Regions from separate parts of the Paraburkholderia sp. J8-2 genome, predicted to be linked through region 3. Evidence: predicted binding sites of a transcription regulator. Region 3 holds the regulator's gene; each other region holds the start of a gene.

Region 1 (5,360 bases), on a different contig from region 3:
CGCCACGAGCATGTTCATGCGCACGGGGTCGATCTCCGTGATCTTCAGGCAATAGCAGACCACCGAGTTGGCCGCCGAACCGCGCCCCTGGCACAGGATCTTCTGCTCGCGCGCGAAGCGGACGATGTCGTGCACCGTGAGAAAGTACTTCTCGTACTTCAGCTCGTCGATGAGTTCGAGTTCCTGTTCGATCTGATTGCGGCGCTTGTCGTTCAGGCCGTCGGGCCAGCGCTCCAGGGCGCCCTTCATCACGAGCTTGCGCAACCACGTTTGCGGGGTTTCGCCGGGCGGCACCAGTTCCTCGGGATATTCGTAGGCCAGCTCGCCGAGCGAAAACGTGCAGCGCCGCGCGACGTCGAGCGTCGCGTCGAGTGCCTCGCGCGGATAAATCGCACCAAGGCGCACGCGCGAGCGCAGATGCCGCTCCGCATTCGCCTCCAGCGCGCGCCCGCAGGAAGCCAGCGGCTTGCCGATGCGAATCGCGCTCAACGTGTCCTGCAACGGCTTGCGCGAACGCGCGTGCATCAGCACGCCGCCCGCCGCGACGAGCGGCAGGCCGCTTTCCTGCGAGACGTGGCGCAGCACTTCGATCTGCGTGTCGTCGCCGCCGGTTTGCCAGAGTTCGAGCGCGAGCCACGCGCGTTCGGCCGCGAAGCCCGCGAGCCAGTGCGCGGCGCGCAGCGTTTGCGCGAGCGTGGCCGTGCGCTGCGGCACGAGCAGCAGCACGCAGTCGCGCAAGTGCTTCAGATGCTCGAAGTCCGGATCGGGCTCGGTGAAATCGGCGGGATGCACGCGATAGCTGCCCTTCGCCGCACGCGAGCGCGCGAGCGTGATCAGCTCGCACAGATTGCCGTAGCCTTCGCGATTCGTTGCGAGCGCAACGATCGTGCAGAACGGCGCGCCATGTTCATCGACGAGATTCAGCTCGCTGCCGATCAGCAAATGCAGCGACGGTTCGAACGGGCCCAAGGCCGCGGCGGCGGAGTTGCCGCCGCGTTCGCGGGCCTCGCGCACGGCTTCGTCATGCGCTTTCTTGCGCGCCTCGTCGTATTCGTTGAGCGCACTCCAGGCGCGCACGACGCCCGCGAACGAGCATTCGTCGGTGATCGCGAGCGCACGGTAGCCGTGGCGGATCGCCTGCTCGACCAGCTCACCCGGGCGCGACGCGCCGTGCAGGAAAGTGAAGTTGGTGAGGCAGTGCAGCTCCGCGTAGTCAGGCAACTGCGCGGACAACTGTGCAGGCGATTGCGCTGGCAACTGTGAAGGCGACGGCGCGCCCGTCCCGCTGGTCGACATGATTCCTGAAACCCGAATGAGCGACGAACAAGCGCTAGCCGAACAGGCCTTGCAGATACCACTGGCCGCCAATGCGCTCGCGATACAGCCAGAACATGCGGCCCTGGTCGTCGGCGGCGACGTAGTAGTCGCGCCCGACGCCCTCGCCGTCCCACCAGCCGGACTCGATGCGCTCGGTGCGTGTGAGCGTCTTCAGCGGCCGTCGATAAACCGGGCGGTCACCGCGCGTCGCGAGCTTGAGCGGCTTTTCGAGCAGCCACGCCGGACGCGGCTGGGCCGGCAGCGGCACCTCGGGCAGGTCGAAGGCGCTTTGCACGGGCGCGCTCGCGTCCGCTTCCTGCTGCGGCTTGCCTGCCTTGCGCGGCTTGCGCGCACGCTTGGCGCCGCTCTCGCGGTAAGGCCGCGCCGACATCGCCAGCTCGGGCCGATGATCGTCCTCGACGAAAAGCTGCAGCACGTTCTGCTCGCCAAGCCGCGCGCCGATGCGCTCGAAGAGCTGCCCGAGCGATGCTTCGGCGGCCTCGGCCATCGGAAAGAGCGTGTCGGTGGGTGCCGCGTATTCGCTCACCTGCGAGGCGACGAGCGCAAGTCCAATGACGGGCGCGGCAAGCTCGGTCTGATTCAGGCGCTCGCGCAGCAGCCACAGCAGATGCTCGGCGTCGCGCGAAGGCGACGCCCACGCGATCGCGAGCGTCGAGGTGCGCGGCGCATGCCGCGAAGCCAGTTCGTGCTCCAGACGCAATTCGAAGCCGCTCAACGCCGCGTGCTGCGCGGCAAGCCAGCCGGCCAGCTGCATCACGAGCCGGCGCGCGGCAAAGAGCAGCGCCTCGGCGCTCTCCACGCGCGCCTGCAATTCGAGCGCCGCGTGAAACGACGGCGGCGCGGCGAACCAGACACGCGGATCAGGCGCTTCGCCGCGCGCCTGCGCGAGCCAGCCGAGCACGCCGTCGCCGAAACGCCGCACGATGCCCTCGCGCGGCAGCCGCCGCAGATCGCCGAGCGTCGCGCAGCCGATCTGCGTGAGCGCGTGGTCGTGCTGCGCGGCGAACGGCGCAAGCGTGACCGGCAGCGAATCGAGCACGCGCGCGAGCGTCGTTTCCTTGAGCACGTGCCAGCGGCGCGACGAACGCGTGACGCGCGCCTGGGCGAGCGTCCACGCGCCCCACGCCGTGGGCGCGCAGGCGATGCGCGCGGTGTGTCCGCAGCCCGCCACCGTCGCCGCAACCTTCCCGAGCAGCGCGCGCACGCCGCCGAAAAGACGCAAACCCGAGCCGACTTCGAGCAACAGTGTGTGCGACTGCGCGAACGACACCTTGGGCGTATAGGCGAGCAACGCGAGCGCGAGCGCCTCGAACGCACGGGTCTCGCGCGCCGGATCGGCTTCGAGCAGCACGAGCCCCGGCGCAAGCGCCAGCGCATGCGAGCGCGTGTTGCCGGGCTCGACGCCCAGGCGCAGCGCGTCGAGATCGGCGATCAGGATGCGCGTGTGGTCGGCGAGCGCGTAGCAGCGCGGCGCGCTGACGGCATCGGCATCGGCGCTTTCAGGCAGGCGCGCTGTTGACGGCGCCGGCGGCATCAGAGGTCTGACGGCCTCCAGCGGCAACAACGGCAAGGTGACGGCGATCCACAGCATGATTGACCCCGGGCCACGGCATGACGACGGAGGCTGCGTCCGGCTGGGGCAGCACCGCGTCCTGCAGCGGCAATGTAATGACGAGTGGCTGGGCGGGCGGCGGCCCGCGGCGCTTGAAGATATCGACGCAGAGCGCGGCAAGCTGCATCCATTGCCGCCGGTTCAGGTTCGCGTCGTCGGGCGGCGGCACCGGCGAGCAGGTCATGCGCAGCGGCGCCGGCGACGACTGGTTGCGCGCGGCGAGCGGCCGCACGAGAAACGCGAGCGCCTGCGAATCCTGGGCGGCGACCTGCAGACGGCGCACGGCGTCGGGGCGCGCTTTCGTCTGCCAGAGCAGCACGGCGCCCATGCCTTCCTGCTTGAGCGCCTGCTCGGCCACCCAGGCGGCCTCGTCTTCGGCCGCACGCACCCAGATCACGCGCTCGAGCGCGAGCCCCCACGCCTTGAGCGCGCAGGCGTACGGGCGCCATGGCGGCGCGACGAGCAGCACGTGCCGGCCCGCCTGTGCGGTAAGCGCGCGCAGCGCTGGAGCGACGAGCCGCATCTCGCCCACGCCGCCCTGCTCGACGAGCAGTTCGGTCAGGCTGCCTGCGGGCCAGCCGGCGCCGGGAAGCTGGGCGTCGAGCGTGGCGTGGCCGCTCGGCACCGAGCGCTCGCTGGCGTGCGCAAGCTGATCGCCCTGCCACACGCGGCTTTGCAGCCGGGGGGGCAAGTGCGCGGCGAGTTGCGCAGTGGTCTGCACGGCTGCTGCCATGGTTCGTAGCCTGGTTGATGGGAACGCTCCGCCCTGCCCAGCAGGAAATGGGGCATCGGCAAGCAGGAGGCCGGTTCGCCTCCACCTGTATATTTATACAGTATTTTATGGGATTGGAGGAAGGCGGGAAATGGGGGATTGATTACTCCCGGACGCTGGGGCTTACGTCCGGGGCAAACGCCGCTTAAGGCAGGCGAGTAGCGCGCACGCTGAAGGGCGCGCTGAAGGGGAACACTGAGGGACGAACTGGAAGACGAACTGCGGGACGCGCCGGCGCATCCCGCCCGTCGTTTTTCGCTATCAGGACGCGTGCGCCGACGTCAGACTGAGCGCCACGGCTTGCGCCACCTCGATGCCGTCGATGGCCGCCGAGTAGATGCCGCCGGCATACCCGGCGCCTTCGCCGGCCGGATACAGACCCTCGACGTTCACGCTCTGGTAATCGTCCTTGCGACGAATCCGCAGCGGCGACGACGTGCGCGTCTCGACGCCCGTGAGCACCGCATCGTGCATCGCGAAGCCTGCGAGCTTCTTGTCGATCTGCGGAAGGGCTTCACGGATGGCTTCGATCACGTAGTCGGGCAGCGCGGTGCTGAGATCGGTCGGATGCACGCCCGGCTTGTAGGACGGCACCACGGAGCCCAGCGACGTCGACGGCCGCCCGGCGATAAAGTCGCCCACGAGTTGCCCCGGCGCCTGGTAATTGCCGCCGCCGAGCTCGAACGCCCGCTCTTCCCACTTGCGCTGGAACGCGATGCCCGCAAGCGGGCCGCCAGGATAATCCTCCGGCGTGATGCCGACGACGATGCCCGCATTCGCGTTGCGCTCGGCCCGCGAATACTGGCTCATGCCGTTGGTGACCACGCGGCCGGGTTCGGAGGTCGCCGCGACCACCGTGCCGCCGGGGCACATGCAGAAGCTATAGACCGACCGGCCATTGTTCGCGTGATGCACCACCTTGTAGTCGGCCGCGCCAAGCTCCTTGTGGCCCGCAAACTTGCCGAAGCGGCTGCGATCGATCACCCCCTGCGGGTGCTCGATGCGAAAACCCAGCGAAAACGGCTTCGCTTCCATGAACACGCCGCGATCGTGCAGCATCTGGAACGTGTCGCGCGCGCTGTGGCCAACCGCCAGCACGACGTGGTCGCACGGCAGCGTCTCGCCGTTCGAGAGCTTGAGCGCGCGCACCTTGCCCTGCTCGATCTCGATGTCTTCGACGCGCGTTTCGAAGCGCACTTCGCCGCCCAGTTCGTGGATGGTGGCGCGCATCTTTTCCACCATGCTCACGAGCCGGAACGTGCCGATGTGCGGCCGGCTCAGATACAGGATGTCTTCCGGCGCACCGGCCTTGACGAACTCCTCGAGCACCTTGCGGCCGTAGTGGTTCGGATCCTTGATCTGGCTGTAGAGCTTGCCGTCGGAAAACGTCCCCGCCCCGCCTTCGCCGAACTGCACGTTGGATTCAGGGTTGAGCACGGACTTGCGCCACAGGCCGAAAGTGTCCTTGGTGCGCTCGCGCACGGCTTTGCCGCGTTCGAGGATGATGGGACGAAAGCCCATCTGCGCGAGGATCAGTCCTGCGAACAGCCCGCACGGCCCCATGCCGATCACCACCGGGCGGGGGCGCGTCGAGTGCTCCGGCGCCTTCGCGACAAAGCGGTAGGTCATGTCCGGCGT
Region 2 (5,360 bases), on a different contig from region 3:
GGCTTGCTAACGATATGCAGCTTGTGTTCAAGGAAATATTCCTGGACTCGTCCCACGCTGCAGCAGCTGTCTATCACTTGACGGACCCGCTTTGGGCGATACCGGCGTTCAAGGATTTTGGAACGGCCCACGGAAAAGGGAATGTTGCCGTTGTCTACGACTCGCACCTGGTTCGCGAAAAAGGCAAATCTCCCGCGCCGTCACCCAATCAACCCACGGTCGATGCACTGAACAGCGTTGTGACTTTCTGCCCCCGTGACAAGACTCATATCATGCACGACAAGCTTATCGTGACGGATAGGGGCGATAGACAAGGTAATCCGGCATTCGTCCTTGCGGGTTCCGCGAATTTCACAACGGAAGGCATCACGGAACAGGCCAACGTGCTCCACCTGTTCGATTCGGCCAATCTCGCGAAACGATATGACGACAGAACGAAGGCCATAGCCAGCAATCCGCCCATCAATCAAACCGCTGAACTCGCGGATGGTTGGTCGGACGCCGTGACGGTGGGAAGCGCAGCCGTGCGCGTTTGCTTTTCTCCGGAGGCGAAAAGCAAACGTACCCAGATCGACACGATCGTAGAAGCGATAGGCAAGGCGCGGCATTCCGTTTTGTTTTGCCTCTTCATGCCGACTGACGAGCCGCTTCGCGACGCCTGCTTTGCGGCTGGCGACAAGGGGCGAATGATGTTCGGCCTCGTCAACAATATCAGTGAAAAGTCCGCTCAGAATGCGCAAGAGGCGCAAAAAGCGGGAGAAGTGGTGAGTACCACGGCTCTGGCCAACCTTGCGCTCTATCATCGAAGCAAGGAAAACCGCGATGTCATCGACGCGTCGTACTTCTCCCCGGCGACCGTGCCCGAAGGATTCGAGCCTGAGCTTCGGCTTTTTCCCGGCGAAGTCGCGCCTGGTTACGCTCCGGTCATCATCCACCATAAATTCATTGTCATCGATGCCGAGGGAGACAATCCTATTGTTTACACAGGCTCGGCAAACATGAGCAACAACTCGGAGCATTTCAATGACGAGAACCTGCTCGAAATAAAGGACGCGCGAATTGCCGCCATTTACCTCGCGGAGTTCATGCGGCTATACGAGCACTATCGGGCTCGCGCCATTGGCATCGAGGCGCAGCAGCGTAGAACCGTTCAACGGCTGATGCTGCAACCCGACCGCAAGTGGGCGGACAAATACTACAAGGCGAATAGTCCGGAGGAGAAGGCGCGGATTGCATTGGCAGCAAGCCCGGCCAACTGAAGTCAATGACGCATTCGCACGACGGCGCTCGCCCGCGTTTCGCGGTCGATGAATTCTGCATGGGCTCGCGCGTGATATCTGGCGTTGCTGGGCGCATCCCTGGGGCTGCTAATCACCAGCACGGTGTCGCCGGCAGCGCTCGCTTCGTGGGGCTGGCGCATCCCGTTCCTGATCGGTCTTCTGATTGCACCAGTTGACCTCTATGTTCGCCTGCGGCTTCGCGACGAACCGATTTTCACCAACAGCGCCAGACATGCCGGCACACCGCTTGCCCAACTGTGTCGCGAACATGGGAGGACGATCCTGCTGGCGACGCTGATGATCATGGGGCAAACCATACCGGTGTACGCGATTGTCTACCTCATGCCGAGCTATGCGGCACGTGGGATGCACATGCCCGCCATCATTGGATTCATGGCTTCCGCGTTGTCTGCTTTACTGCTGGTATGCGTTGAGTGTTGCTCTATTAGGCAGCACCGCTCAATTCATTGTGACCGGTTTGGTCAAATGGAGCGGCAATCCCTGTCTGCGGCATGGTATGTTGCGCCCGCGTGTTGCGTGAGCTTTTGCGTGCTGACGTTTTTCAAGGAGCGGCGCGTCGGACGATGAACCTGGCGCACAGGCATCGACGCCTGTCAGCGCGACTGCAGCCGCCTGCTAGCGAGCGCCCGAAAATCCTGCGGCGCCATGTCGTACGCGCGCCGGAAGGCGCGTGTGAAATCGGAGGCGCTTTTGAAGCCGAGTCCGTAGGCAATCTCGATCACCGTGACGTGCGAATACCGGACCAGTTCATCGGCTGCGCGACGTAGCCTCAGGTTTCGGATGTAAGCGCCAAGGCCGCCTTCGTGCTGAAACAGGCGATAGAGGGTTGGGCGAGGAAGTGCAAGCGCATTGAGTACACTTTCAGGGGAGAGGTCGCTTTCAGTCAGGTGCGCCTGAATATAGCGCCGTACCTGAGCGAACATCGCCGCCCGGGCTGCCGCACGAGTGTCGCCGTTCAGGCCCGCTTGCCGTCCAAACGCTGCGACAAGCAGTTCCGCCGCCTCGCGTATGGCGCCGTCCGCCTCCGCGGCGCTCAGGCTTGCGATTCTCCCACTGAGCGCCGCAACGTGTTCGGTAATCAGTGGCACAAGTGGCATCGACGCGTGAAGCACACGGCCATGGATGGCTTCCGGATCAGGAAACACCTTTTGCACCAACTCGCCCGGCACGAAAAACGTGACCACCCTGCATGCCTGGCGCTGCATTCGAATCGCCTGGTTCAGATCGAGCGCAAGAATGCTGGCGGGCGCAGGAGTGCTGTCGCGCTGCGCGGTGCGCGTGACCACGTTCTCAACGCCACCCTCCAGAAACACATGGAAGACGAAGTCGCGTACCCGGTCTGTCGAAATCCGTGCCTGAGAGCGTTCGAGCACAAGCAGGTCCGACCGGCAATCCGTAAATACAAGGTTATTCACCGCATAGCGGTCAATTGAGGCCTGAAACGGCTTCTCCAGGGCGGATAGCGAGGGCACCACGTCAATGAGATGGCCCACTCGATCCCGCCAGGCGAGCAAGCGACGTTCTGGCGGTTCGCCCTGCACACTGAAATGATTGTGGGCAATGCCATGTTCAAATGGACGGAAGACGTCGACCGTGGGTACGCGCGAGCTCATGCGAAGAAGTCTTTGCTGAAATGTGCCTGAAAGTCTTCTGGAATAGACGCTTTGAGAATCTAACCGAAATTCTGCCCGTAGTGAATTGTTCGAAAAAGGCCTGTCTCGGAGCGATCGAACGCCGGCGATCGAGCGTCAGCAATCGAAAGGCAACTCGCCCTGCGTCGGCACGGCGGATGCAGTACCCGTGGCGCGCTCGAGAGAGCCAATGCGTACACCGATGAGGCGGATCCTCCGATCCAGCGACACGCGCTTCAGGCATTCGCCGACAGCTCGCCGGATAGCCACGACATCTGCCACCGGTTCGGTGAGCGAGAGGTCGCGAGTGACGATCTTGAAGTCGGCGAACTTGATTTTCAGGCCTACCGTTCGGCCGCGGTACCCTTTGCGCTGAAGATCCTCGGTAACCCGTTCGCAAAGGCGTGTCAACGCCGGCGTCAGGACCGCACGATCGCGCACGACATGCATGTCACGCTCGAACGTCGTTTCCCGGCTCATGGACTTTGGCTCGGAGGAAACCACGACGGCGCGATCGTCGAGGCCTCGGGCGATTCTGGCCAGCCACGCGGCGTACGTGCGCCCGAAGTGCTCCTGCAATAGTCCGAGGTCAGCCGAGGCCAACTCACCGACCGTTCCGATCCCGAGGCTCGCCAGGCGTTCACTTGCACGCGGGCCGATGCCATTCACTTTCTTTGCCGGAAGCGGCCAGATGCGCGACTCGAGGTCGTCCATCGTGAGTATGGTGAGACCATTCGGCTTATCGAGCTCCGAGCCGATTTTTGCGAGCAGCTTGTTCGGTGCGATGGCGATAGAGCAAGTGAGGCGGGTCGCTTCGTGCACGGCCGTCTTGATCCGGTTTCCAAGTTCGCTCGATTCGCCCTCGATGCCCGTGAGGTCAATGTAGATCTCGTCGATTCCCCGGTCTTCGATCTGGTCCGTGAACGTGCGCACCACGTCTTTGAACTGGCGCGAATAGCGCCGGTACGAATCAAAGTCCGTAGGCAGCAGGATGGCATCGGGCGCGAGTAGGGCGGCCTTCATCATGCCCATCGCGGAGAAAACGCCGAGGGCGCGCGCTTCGTAGGTCGAAGTCGTGACCACGCCGCGGCCCACATAGTCGCGCAGTCGCGCAAAGCGGCGCGTGCCGTCGGGCAGGACTTCTGGTGCCGCATTGCGCCCGCCGCCGATTACGACGGGTTTGCCGCGCAATTCGGGGTAGCGCAGCAGTTCGACGGATGCATAAAAAGCGTCCATGTCGAGATGCGCAATGCGGCGTGTGCGGTGGCTTGTCACGTTGCAACTACTGTGGAATTGTCCGGGCGGTCCTTGAGTGTTTGCGCCGGAACGCAGTGCCCGCACGATTGTTCATCTGTTTTCCCAGTCGAAGTTCACGGTCGGAAGCTCGGCAAGCCGCGCACTCACTGCGCCATAGTACTGTATGTTTGCACAGTATTCTACCGCATGCTTCCGGCTGTACCGCTAACTTCTTTCAGTGGGAAAAAATCCTGGTTGTGTCGCGCAAAGGGGCTTCGATGATCAATTCGCGCACGCCGCCGATCCTGAATAACGCGTAAGAACAGGATGGATTGAAGTGGAGGGGCGAAGTACGCCGGGCAGGCGTGTGTTTTTATCGTTGCGCAACGATTGGCGCTATCCGTTGGTATCCACCCAGGCACGTGCCCATGCGAGTCCTGCCTCCTGCGCAGCATCCTCAGAATTAAACAAATCCAGAACGCCTGAAGCGTTGATGAGTTTGTTGTCCCGGGTCACGGTGCCGCTCCCCGCATAGCGTTCAGGCGTGAGGATCTCCGATTGTTGCGCGATAGCGTGGCCCCACAAAACATATCCCTTGTATATTTCTCTTTCCATATCTTGTCCAAACGTCGGTGTCGTACCCAATTCACTCACCAGCCTGATTCGGAAGCGGCGTTGCGAGCGGGTCAGAAATAGACAGTAATGTTTCTCACTGCTGAACGCAAAGTAATTCGGTACCAAATGTTGTATTCGTCGTCCGATGTGGCATAGTGGGAAAAACTATCTCATCAAAGGAAAAACCACGAATGGCCACACTCCAATCAATTCAGGCACGAATCGCAAAGTTGCAGGCTCAGGCAGAATCGTTGGCGACAACGAAATCGACGGCAGTACTCGAAAAGATTCGCGGTTTGATGGACAAGCATGCCGTGACGCTTGCCGAAATTGAGGCATTCGTCGGCAAGCGTCGCGGCCGCAAACCGGGAAAAGCGGTTACGGCGAAGCAGGGTTCGTCCGCTGCGAAGTATCTCGATCCCAAAACTGGCGCGACGTGGACTGGCCATGGTCGTGCTCCCGCGTGGATTGCAAAGGCAAAGGACCGAAGCAAGTTCCTGGTTGCCGATGCAGCACCGAAATCGGCTGCCGCTGTGAAAGCGCCTAAGGCGGGTAACTACGTGCGTGGACCGCAGCC
Region 3 (5,360 bases):
GCTCGACCGCTGCGAGCTTCCACGAGAAGAGCCCGTGACGCTGCAGGATGGCGGCATAGTGCTCGCCCGTATTGCCGCGCTCCCACGTGAGCGCGAATTCATTGAGGCCGCGATAGCCGGCCGTGGTGACCGGCCGAGCCTCGGGCGCGGGATTGCCCGACGCCGCTGGGGCCGGTGACGGCGCCGATTGTGCCGATTGCGCCGATTGCGCGGATTCTGCCGATTGCTCGCTGGACTCCGTCGGCGGCGGCGCGTGCGGCCGGTCGCCAGGCTTGCCTGTCGGCGGCATGCCGCTCAGCAGGGCGGCCACGCCTTCTGGCGTTGCGTAGGCATCCACGAGCGGACTGATCAGTGCCGCACCAATCACGGCGCCGAGGATCAGCAGCGGATTGCTGCTGTGTTGCCCTTCGATGCGCCGATGCAGCATCTCGCCAACCTGCTGTTTGAGGCTCAGGCGCAGCGCAGGGTAATCGACGTACTCGTTGAGCGTGGCGGCGTCGCGAGCGTCGGCGGCGGCTTTCATGTGTTTCACCGCGATATAGGGCGACGCATACGCGTAGCCAAGCGCGCCAACAATCATGGCGAGCGCAACGGTGATCGCTACGGGCTTCTTCCAGCCTTGGGTTTTACGAGGGGTTGAGGGAGATTCCGTCATCGGCATAGGACAAATCGTTCAAACAGGGTGTTGACCGCAAACTTGATTAAACGATCCCGACCGTAACCTCTTCTCACATTTGAGCCGCGTATTGGCGAATTCGCGCTCGATTCGACCTTACTTCGCCAGCGCTGCAGGCAGGTCGCTGTGCTGCTCCGCGATGCAGCGGTCGATCGCACGGCAGACCGCGTCAACCGTGCCGACGAGAATGAGCCGCGACTGACCTTGATAGACCCGCACCGGCGCGCGGCGCATGGGCTGCTCGGTGTTGAGCGTGCTGTTGAGCGACACGCGCGCAAACGCCGGCTGGGCCGAGGGCAGCGCCGGCAGGTCGGCCGTGCTGGCGGCCACCATCTCTGGCGAATCTTCGAAGAGCGAGCCGCTCAGTGCGGCGGCCGAGTCGCGCACCTCGCGCACCGCGCAAGAGGCGATTCCACGGAGGTGGCGAAGACGGCCGAATTGACGGAAGGGCAGCAAGCGGGCAAGGCGTTCCATGACTCTCTCCAGGTAGTGCGTAAACTCAGCGCACAACGCGCGCAGACGGATTGCTTAGAATTCGGTGGGGCGGATCAGGCCAACCGCGATGCCTTCCAGCGCGAATTCCGCGCTGCCAGCCTCGACAAAAATATTGTCGTAATCGGGGTTCTCGGCGATCAGTTCGAGCCCGTTCGAACGGCGCTTCAGCCGCTTCACGGTGACGTCGTCGCCAAGGCGCGCCACGATGATTTGCCCGTCTTTCGCTTCGGCCTTCTTCTGCACGGCGAGCAGGTCGCCGTCGAGAATGCCGGCGTCGCGCATGGAAAGGCCGCGCACTTTCAGCAGATAGTCAGGGCGGCTCGAGAACAGTGCCGGGTCGCACATGTAGTTCTGCGAGATGTGCTCCTGCGCGAGGATCGGGCTACCCGCTGCGACGCGGCCAACGAGCGGCAGTGAGAGCTGCATGATGCTCGGGTGCGGGAGCGTGAACTGGTGCGGCAGGTCGTCGGGCCCCGGCATGAGGCGGATGCCGCGCGAGGCGCCCGCAGCCAGTTCGATCACGCCCTTGCGCGCCAGCGCGCGCAGATGCTCCTCCGCGGAGTTGGCCGAGCTGAAGCCGAGTTCCGCCGCGATCTCGGCGCGCGTGGGCGGGAAGCCCGTGCGTTCGATCGCCCGGCGAACCAGATCGAAAACCTGCTGCTGTCGTGCGGTGAGTTTGGTCATGGCGCCACTGTATGTTTGAACAGGTAACTGTATTTTTATACAGTACTCGCCACTTTTCAAGTGTTACTTGAAGTTCGTCAACTGAGCGTTGCTATCAGGCCGTTTTCCCGCGTTTGTGCGGACGAAATCGCGCTCTAGCAGCGACTTCCTCTGTCCTTACCACTTTTGCGTATTAAAAAATGAGAAAACATCATTTTTAATAATGTAAGCGGATCGCTAGACTGGCCTCCATCGTTAGCTGCAATTCGCAGATGCGCACGGATGAGCGCGAACGAGCACACACGAAAACGGAGAACAGATAGATGGGCACGACACATACGGGGCGCGCAGGCTGGCTGAAATCACTGGCGGCAAAACTGGTTATCGGCGTTGCGCCGCTCGTCGCAGTTACGGCGATGGCGCCCGTGGCCGCTCACGCGGACACGTCGCTGCTCAACGTCTCCTACGATCCGACGCGCGAGCTGTATCAGGACATTAACGAGGCCTTCATCAAGCAGTGGAAGGCGAAGACGGGCGAAACGCTCACCATCAAGCAGTCGCACGGCGGCTCGGGTGCGCAGGCGCGCTCGGTGCTCGACGGCCTGCAGGCCGACGTTGTGACGCTGGCGCTCGCATGGGACATCGACGCGCTCGCCAACAAGGGCATCGTTGCGAAGGACTGGCAAAAGCGCTTGCCCGACAACGCCTCGCCGTACACGTCGACGATCGTGTTTCTCGTGCGCAAGGGCAACCCCAAGCACATCAAGGACTGGGACGATCTGACGAAGCCGGGCGTGTCGATCGTCACGCCGAATCCGAAGACCTCGGGCGGCGCGCGCTGGAACTATCTCGCGGCGTGGGCCTATGCGCTGCACCAGCCGGGCGGCAACGAGCAGAAGGCCAAGGACTTCGTCTCGAAGCTCTACAAGAATGCAGGCGTGCTCGACTCGGGCGCGCGAGGTGCGACGACGAGCTTCGTGCAGCGCGGTATCGGCGATGTGCTGATCGCATGGGAGAACGAAGCATTCCTTTCGCTCAAGGAATTCGGCCCGGACAAGTTCGAGATCGTGGTCCCTTCGGTGAGCATTCTGGCTGAGCCGCCGGTTGCGGTGGTGGACAAGGTCGTCGAAAAGAAGGGCACGCGCAAGGAGGCCGAGGCCTACCTGCAGTTCCTCTATAGCGAAGAGGGCCAGGAGATCGCCGCGAAGAACTTCTACCGTCCGCGTTCGGACAAGGTCCCGGCGGCGCTCACGGCGAAGTTTCCGAAGCTGAAGCTTTACACGGTTGACGACACGTTCGGCGGCTGGACCAACGCGCAGAAGACGCATTTCGCAGATGGCGGCGTGTTCGATTCGATCTACCAGCCGCAGTAAGTCACGCAACACCGCTGTACCGCAGTACCGCAGTACCGGTTGGCAGTCGATCGCGACGCGACCGCATAACAAAGAAGCGCGCCCACGGGCGCGCTTTTCGGCGCCGCCGGCGAACCCGGCAAGCGCGCAACCCATGTCTGGACGATGAGCATGACAACGTTTCGATTGCGCAAGCCCAGTGCGCTGCCGGGCTTCGGCGTGACGCTCGGCATCACGGTGGCTTACCTGAGCCTCGTGGTGCTCATTCCGCTTGCCGCCACCTTCCTCAAGACGGCGACGCTCGACTGGAGCCAGTTCGTGCGCGCCGTGTGGTCGCCGCGCGTGATCGCGTCGTACCGGCTCACGTTCACGGCCGCGCTCGGCGGGGCGCTCATCAACGCGGTGTTCGGGTTCCTGCTCGCGTGGGTGCTCGTGCGCTATCCGTTCCCGTTCAAACGCGTGATCGATGCGCTCGTCGATCTGCCGTTCGCGCTGCCGACGTCCGTCGCGGGCATTTCGCTCGCCGCCGTGTACGCGGGCAATGGCTGGATTGGCCAGTTCCTGGAACCGCTCGGTCTGAAGATCGCGTTCACGCCGCTTGGCGTGCTCGTCGCGCTGACCTTCATCGGCTTGCCGTTCGTCGTGCGCACGGTGCAGCCGGTGCTCGAGGACTTCGAGCGCGAGCAGGAGGAGGCCGCAGCGTGCCTTGGCGCCTCGCGCTGGCTCACGTTCCGCCGCGTCGTGCTGCCCGCGGTGCTGCCGGCGCTGCTCACCGGCTTCGCGCTCGCGTTCGCGCGCGCGCTGGGCGAGTATGGCTCGGTCATCTTCATCGCCGGCAACGTGCCGATGAAGTCGGAGATCACGTCGCTTCTCATCATCACGAAGCTCGAACAATACGACTACGCCGGCGCGACCGCGCTTGCCGTGATGATGCTCTGCGTTTCGTTCGTCATGCTGCTTCTCATCAACTCGCTGCAGTGGTATTTGCAACGCCGTACGAGCCGGGGCGTTTCGGCCGGCAGCGCGCCGAATGCCGTGGTGGGCGCAACCGTCGCGGGAGGTGCGCAATGAGCACGCTGCCGCAACAACGCAGCACGCGCCGGCCGGACCCGGTCACCGAAGCGCCGTGGGTGCGCTGGCTCCTGACCGGCATCGCGCTCGCGTTTCTCGCGCTCTTTCTCGTGGTGCCGCTCGTTGCCGTGTTCTGGCAGGCGCTTTCGAAGGGCATTGGCTTCTACTTCACGTCGCTCGTCGACCCCGACGCACTCTCCGCGATCAAGCTCACGCTGATCACCGCGGCGATCGCGGTGCCGCTGAATCTGGCCTTCGGTCTCGCGGCTTCGTGGGCGATCGCGAAGTTCGAGTTTCGCGGCAAGGCGCTGCTCACCACGCTGATCGACCTGCCGTTTTCGGTCTCGCCTGTGATCTCGGGTCTCATCTATGTGCTGCTGTTCGGCGCGCAGGGGTGGCTTGGGCCGTGGCTCGAAGACCATAACGTGCAGATCATCTTCGCGGTGCCGGGCATCGTGCTGGCCACGATCTTCGTGACATTCCCGTTCGTTGCGCGCGAGCTGATTCCGCTGATGCAGGCGCAGGGCAACGATGAAGAAGAGGCCGCGCACGTGCTGGGCGCCTCGGGCTGGCAGATGTTCCGCCGCGTGACGCTGCCCAACATTCGCTGGGGCTTGCTGTACGGCGTGATTCTTTGCAACGCGCGCGCGATGGGCGAGTTCGGTGCGGTTTCGGTGGTGTCGGGCCATATTCGCGGCCAGACCGATACGATGCCGCTGCACGTCGAGATCCTTTACAACGAGTACAACTTCGCGGCGGCGTTTGCCGTGGCATCGCTGCTCGCGTTGCTCGCACTCGTCACGCTGGGCCTGAAGCTGCTCGCGGAGCGCCGTCTTTCGGCGCAACTGCGCAGCGCCGATGACATTCCCGCCTACGCCGGCCCGCAACCGGTGGCCGTGCAACACGCTTCACAACACGCGACAGATCACGCAACGGCGCGCGCCGTGCGCCAACCGATTCAAGTAGGGGAGCAGTAACCATGGGCATCACCGTCAGCAATCTGCACAAGCGCTTCGGCGACTTCACCGCCCTCGACAACGTCTCGCTCGACTTTCCGCCGGGCGAACTGGTTGCGCTGCTCGGACCTTCCGGTTGTGGCAAGA
Region 4 (5,360 bases), on a different contig from region 3:
ATCCCCGACGACAAGCTCAACCGCCTCGCGCACACCGGCGAGGACTTCGGCTTTCCGTATTGCCATGGCGGCAACGTCGCCGACCCCGAGTTCGGCGCGGGCCATCCTTGCAGCGGCTTCACGCCCCCGGTCGCGAAACTCGGCGCGCACGTGGCGTCGCTCGGCATGCGCTTCTACACCGGCTCGATGTTCCCGGCCGATTACAAGAACAGCCTGTTCATCGCCGAGCACGGTTCGTGGAACCGAAGCAAGAAGGTCGGTTACCGCGTAGTGCGCGTGAGCGCCAACCCCGACGGCACGAACGCACGTCAGGACGTGTTCGCACAGGGCTGGCTCAACGCCGACGAGACCCAATGGGGCCGCCCCGCCGACGTGCTGCCGCTGCCCGACGGCTCGCTCCTGATCAGCGACGACTACGCGGGCGCGATCTATCGCGTGACGTACGCCAAACCGTGACGCGCGCGCCACGCTAAAGCGGATGGCATGGTGCCGGGCATAAGCGTGCGCTTGTGCTGCAAGCGAGGCGCGCGGCATACAATGCCCGGCGGCCCGTGTGCGATGACGTGATGCGCCCATGACGGCCAAACGTTCACGTTATGCCCGAGCCCATGCCCAACGAAAACAACCCCGCACGCTTTCGCTCCAAGACCCTCACCGCCGCCCTCGCGTTCCTGTTTGGCAGCCTCGGCGCACATCGCTTCTATCTGTATGGTCCGCGCGACGTGTGGGGCTGGGCGCATCTGTTCGGCACGCTAATCGGCATTCCGGGCGTGTTGCTGCTCGTCGCAACCGAACGCGCCTCGATTCCCGGCTGGGGCCTCGCCGTGATCGGCGCGGTTTCCGTCATTTCGGCGTTTCTGGCGGCAATCGTCTATGGGCTGCGCCCCGACGCCAAATGGGACGCGCAGTTCAACGCCGCGTTCGTGGAGCAAGGCCGCACAAGCCGCTCGGGCTGGACGGTCATCTTCGTCGTGATCTTTTCGTTGCTGATTGGCGCATTCCTGCTGATGACGGGACTCGCGCTCTCTTTCCAGACCTATTTCGAGTCGCAGGTCGAGGCCGCAAAGGCCATCTCGCAGTAACGCCGCGAGCCCGATCAGAACAAGTCGAGTTGCGGCTTCTCGCGCACGGTTTTCGACTGCACGAACGCCGACATATCGAGAATGCCGTGACGCCGCTCATTGAGCCCGAGGCGCCGCACGGCATTGTGAAAGCGCTGCTTGAGCAGGTCGGCCCAAAGCCCCGTGCCCTTCATGCGCTGCGAGAACGCCGACTCGTAGTCCTTGCCGCCGCGCATGTCGCGCACACGGCTCATCACGCGCTCGGCGCGCTGCGGGAAATGCGCCGCCAGCCAATCCTGGAAGAGCGGCGCGACCTCCCATGGCAAACGCAGCACGATATAGCTCGCGCTCGTTGCGCCGGCCTCGGCGCAGGCTTCGAGCACACGCTCCATGTCGGGCTCGGTCACGAACGGAATGACAGGCGCGATGCTCACGCCGACCGGCACACCGGCTTCGGCTAGCGTGCGAATGGTGCGCAGGCGACGCGCAGGGGTCGCCGCGCGCGGTTCGAGCGAGCGGGCGATATCGGCGTCGAGCGTGGTGATCGTGATCGCCGCCATGAACTGCTTGCGCGCGGCCATCGGCGCGAGCAGATCGAGATCGCGCTCGATCAGCGAGGACTTCGTGATGGCCGCGAACGGATGCTGACGCTCGGCCAGTACCTCGACCACGCGCCGCGTGATGCGCAAGTCGCGCTCCACCGGCTGCCAGGCGTCGGTGTTCACGCCGAGCGCAATGGGCTCGGGCTCGTACGAAGGCTTCGCGATCTCCCGCGCCAGCAGTTCTGCGGCATTCACCTTCGCGTAGATACGGCTTTCGAAATCGAGCCCCGGCGAGAGACCGAGATAGCTGTGCGTGGGCCGCGCGAAGCAATAGATGCAACCGTGCTCGCAACCGCGATATGGATTGAGCGAGACGTTGAACGGAATGTCCGGCGACTGGTTGCGCGTGAGGATGCTTTTCGCACGCTCTTCGAAGACTTCAGTGCGCAACTTCGGCTCACTGTTGTGGTCGGCCTGGTCCCCTTGGCCCTCCTCGCCTTCGCCCGCCTGCTGCCAACCATCGTCGAACGCTTCGCGCTGGTCCACTTCATAGCGCCCTTGCAGGTTCGTAACCGCACCGCGCCCTTTGCGTGCCGTGGGCGGCGCAACGGGATACCAGGTATCGGTATCGGGATCGGGGTGGCGGGAATCGGTCACGGCGAAAGTGAACAGGACATAAAAAAACGCGGCTCAATACTGTACAAATATACAGTACTGAGCCGCGTTGTCGAGTCCTAAAAACGGGGCGCTGACAGCCGCTCACTCCCCCACGGCGATGGTCAGCGTCTCCTTGATCTCTTCCATCACCACGTAGCTTTTCGACTGAACCGCGCCGGGCAGTTGCAAGAGGATGTCACCCAGCAGCTTGCGATAGTCGGCCATCTCGCCGATGCGCGCCTTGATCAGATAGTCGAAGTCGCCCGAGACGAGATGGCACTCCAGCACTTCGGGAATCTTCTGCACTTCGCGGCGGAACTGGTCGAACATATTGCCGCTCTTGTGGTCGAGCGTGATCTCCACGAACACGAGCAGCGCCGCGCCCAGCACCGCGGGATTCACGCGCGCGAAATAGCCCGTGATGACCCCGTCGCGCTCCATGCGCTTCACCCGCTCGATGCACGGCGTCACCGAAAGCCCGACCTGCTCCGCGAGGTCCTTCATGGCCATGCGGCCGTCTTCCTGGAGCAGTTTCAGGATGCGGTGATCGAGCCGGTCGAGCGCGCGGACCGGCTGGCGTTGCGTTCTCATGATTTCTTCCCGAAAATCTGAAAAATACGATAACAAAACCTAGGCATACAACAATAGCATAGCTACAAATACTGGCTACACGCGAATTTTCATGCCTTCCACCCTATCGGTGCCAAAACACCGCTTCCAGGGCCCCGGCAACACGGCGTAGCCCCAACGAATCTATACGGAGCAGCTATGCGAGTCGTCGTGTTGGGCAGTGGTGTGGTCGGTGTGGCCAGCGCCTGGTATCTCGCCCGCGCGGGCCACGAAGTGACGGTGATCGACCGCGAAGCCGGTCCCGCGCTCGAGACCAGTTTTGCGAACGCCGGCCAGATCTCGCCGGGCTACGCTGCGCCGTGGGCCGCGCCTGGCGTGCCGCTCAAGGCGATCAAGTGGATGTTCGAGAAGCACGCGCCGCTCGCTATTCGTCTGGACGGCACGAAATTCCAGCTGCAGTGGATGTGGCAGATGCTGCAGAACTGCACGGCCGAGCGTTACGCGCTCAACAAAGGTCGCATGGTGCGCCTCGCCGAATACAGCCGCGACTGCCTGCAGGCACTGCGCGCCGACACGGGCATTCAATATGAAGGCCGCACGGGCGGCACGCTCCAGGTGTTCCGCACACAGCAGCAGTTCGAAGGCGCGGCGAAGGACATTGCCGTGCTGAAGGACGCGAACGTTCCGTACGAACTGCTCACCGCCGACGAGTTGGGCCGCGCCGAACCCGCGCTCGCCGCGGTGTCGGGCAAGCTCACGGGCGGCCTGCGTCTGCCCGGCGACGAAACCGGCGACTGCCAGATGTTCACCACGCGCCTTGCCGCGATGGCCGAACAGCTGGGCGTGAAATTCCGCTACAACACGCCGATCGACAAGCTCTTCCTGCAAGGCGACCGTATCGCGGGCGTGCAATGCGGCAGGGAACTGGTGCGCGCGGATTCGTTCGTGGTCGCGCTCGGCTCCTTCTCGACGAAGATGCTCGCGGACATCGTGAAGATTCCGGTCTATCCGCTCAAGGGCTATTCGATTACGGCGCCGATCGTCAACGCCGACGCCGCGCCGGTCTCGACCGTGCTCGACGAAACCTACAAGATCGCGATCACGCGTTTTGACGATCGCATCCGCGTGGGCGGCATGGCCGAGATTGTCGGCTTCGACAAGTCGCTCAAGCAAGCCCGTCGCGAAACGCTCGAAATGTGCGTGAACGACCTGTTCCCGGGCGGCGGCGACACGACGAAGGCCACCTTCTGGACCGGCCTGCGCCCGATGACGCCGGACGGCACGCCGGTCGTCGGCCGCACCCCGATCTCGAACCTGTTCCTGAACACGGGCCACGGCACGCTCGGCTGGACCATGTCGTGCGGTTCGGGCCAACTGCTCGCCGACCTGATCTCGGGCAAGCAACCCGCGATCCGCGCCGACGATCTTTCGGTTCACCGCTATCTCGGCGACACGCAGGGCTCGCATCGCCCGGCTTATGCCTGAAGCAACGCTTTCAGCATGAACGAACACGGCGCCTCTGGGGCGCCGTGTTTCATTTCTCGACTCGCTCGCTACGATTGGCGCGCGGCGTCAGAACTGATCTTCCGCCAGCGCCAGCACGCCCTCGCTGCCGCTTGCGCTGACGATCGCCGCTTCGAGCGCCACAGCCTGGGGCAAGACGTGTTGCGCGAAGAACTGCGCCGTGGCGATCTTCGCGCCATGGAACTTCGGGTCGTCCTGCATGAGACGCTGTGAGGCGAGCATGGCGCGCGCCATCTGCCAGCCGCCCAGCACGATGCCCGCCAGCTTCAGATACGGCACGCTGCCCGCGAACACCGCGTTCGGATCGCTCTTCGCCTTCGCGAGCACGAAGTCCACGGCCGAGGCGAGCGCCTCGCGGCCGAGTGCAAGATGCTTGCGCATCGACTCGAACGCCGCGCCTTGTTGCGCTGCTAGCGCGTCGACGGTCTGCGCGATATCGGCAAGCAACGCCTTCGCCGCCGCGCCGCCGTCGCGCAGCGTCTTGCGCCCGATGAGGTCGTTCGCCTGAATCGCCGTCGTGCCTTCGTAGATGGGCAGAATGCGCGCGTCGCGGTAGAACTGCGCCGCGCCCGTTTCCTCGATGAAGCCCATGCCGCCATGCACCTGCACGCCAAGGCTCGTCACTTCCAGCGCGAGTTCGGTACTCCAGCCCTTCACGATCGGCACGAGGTATTCGTAACGCGCCTGATGCCGCGCGCGGGCCGCCTCATCGGGATCGCCATGCGCGCGATCGCTCTCGCCCGCCGCCACGTAAGCGAGTGCACGCGCGGCTTCGGTGAGGGCGCGCATCGTCGCAAGCATGCGGCGCACGTCCGGGTGATGGATGATGCTCACCGCCGCTTTCGCAGAACCATCCACCGGGCGGCTTTGCACGCGCTCCTTCGCATAGGCGAGCGCCTTCTGGTACGCGCGATCGGAAACGGCCACGCCCTGCATGCCCACGGCGAAACGCGCTGCGTTCATCATGATGAACATGTATTCGAGGCCGCGATTCTCTTCGCCGATC

Evidence for each region. Region 3 encodes LexA, which represses DNA repair genes until DNA is damaged. Its sites were predicted from a motif close to ACTGTATNNNNATACAGT; they were not measured.
Region 1: imuA (translesion DNA synthesis-associated protein ImuA) is a predicted target of LexA. The motif match lies at 3,768-3,785, and genes of this name have one in related genera.
Region 2: dinB (DNA polymerase IV) is a predicted target of LexA. The motif match lies at 4,348-4,365, and genes of this name have one in related genera.
Region 4: U5A52_RS21765 (PA0069 family radical SAM protein) is a predicted target of LexA. The motif match lies at 2,299-2,316, and genes of this name have one in related genera.

Annotation. Positions count from the first base shown of each region.
Region 1 is NZ_CAJMZA010000009.1:109,777-115,136, forward strand. It holds gene U5A52_RS21015 (error-prone DNA polymerase) at 1-1,296, opposite strand, end outside; gene U5A52_RS21020 (DNA polymerase Y family protein) at 1,331-2,929, opposite strand; gene imuA (translesion DNA synthesis-associated protein ImuA) at 2,838-3,683, opposite strand; gene U5A52_RS21030 (NAD(P)/FAD-dependent oxidoreductase) at 3,984-5,360, opposite strand, start outside.
Region 2 is NZ_CAJMZA010000001.1:123,181-128,540, reverse strand. It holds gene U5A52_RS00560 (phospholipase D-like domain-containing protein) at 1-1,259, shown strand, start outside; gene U5A52_RS00555 (MFS transporter) at 1,344-1,868, shown strand; gene U5A52_RS00550 (AraC family transcriptional regulator) at 1,895-2,914, opposite strand; gene dinB (DNA polymerase IV) at 3,050-4,207, opposite strand; gene U5A52_RS00540 (hypothetical protein) at 4,565-4,783, opposite strand; gene U5A52_RS00535 (H-NS family nucleoid-associated regulatory protein) at 4,975-5,360, shown strand, end outside.
Region 3 is NZ_CAJMZA010000014.1:25,032-30,391, reverse strand. It holds gene U5A52_RS25975 (DUF2939 domain-containing protein) at 1-655, opposite strand, end outside; gene U5A52_RS25970 (hypothetical protein) at 773-1,150, opposite strand; gene lexA (transcriptional repressor LexA) at 1,205-1,855, opposite strand; gene U5A52_RS25960 (sulfate ABC transporter substrate-binding protein) at 2,158-3,207, shown strand; gene cysT (sulfate ABC transporter permease subunit CysT) at 3,358-4,257, shown strand; gene cysW (sulfate ABC transporter permease subunit CysW) at 4,254-5,234, shown strand; gene U5A52_RS25945 (sulfate ABC transporter ATP-binding protein) at 5,237-5,360, shown strand, end outside.
Region 4 is NZ_CAJMZA010000009.1:265,934-271,293, forward strand. It holds gene U5A52_RS21755 (PQQ-dependent sugar dehydrogenase) at 1-456, shown strand, start outside; gene U5A52_RS21760 (TM2 domain-containing protein) at 609-1,082, shown strand; gene U5A52_RS21765 (PA0069 family radical SAM protein) at 1,097-2,260, opposite strand; gene U5A52_RS21770 (Lrp/AsnC ligand binding domain-containing protein) at 2,363-2,851, opposite strand; gene U5A52_RS21775 (D-amino acid dehydrogenase) at 3,029-4,315, shown strand; gene U5A52_RS21780 (acyl-CoA dehydrogenase) at 4,403-5,360, opposite strand, start outside.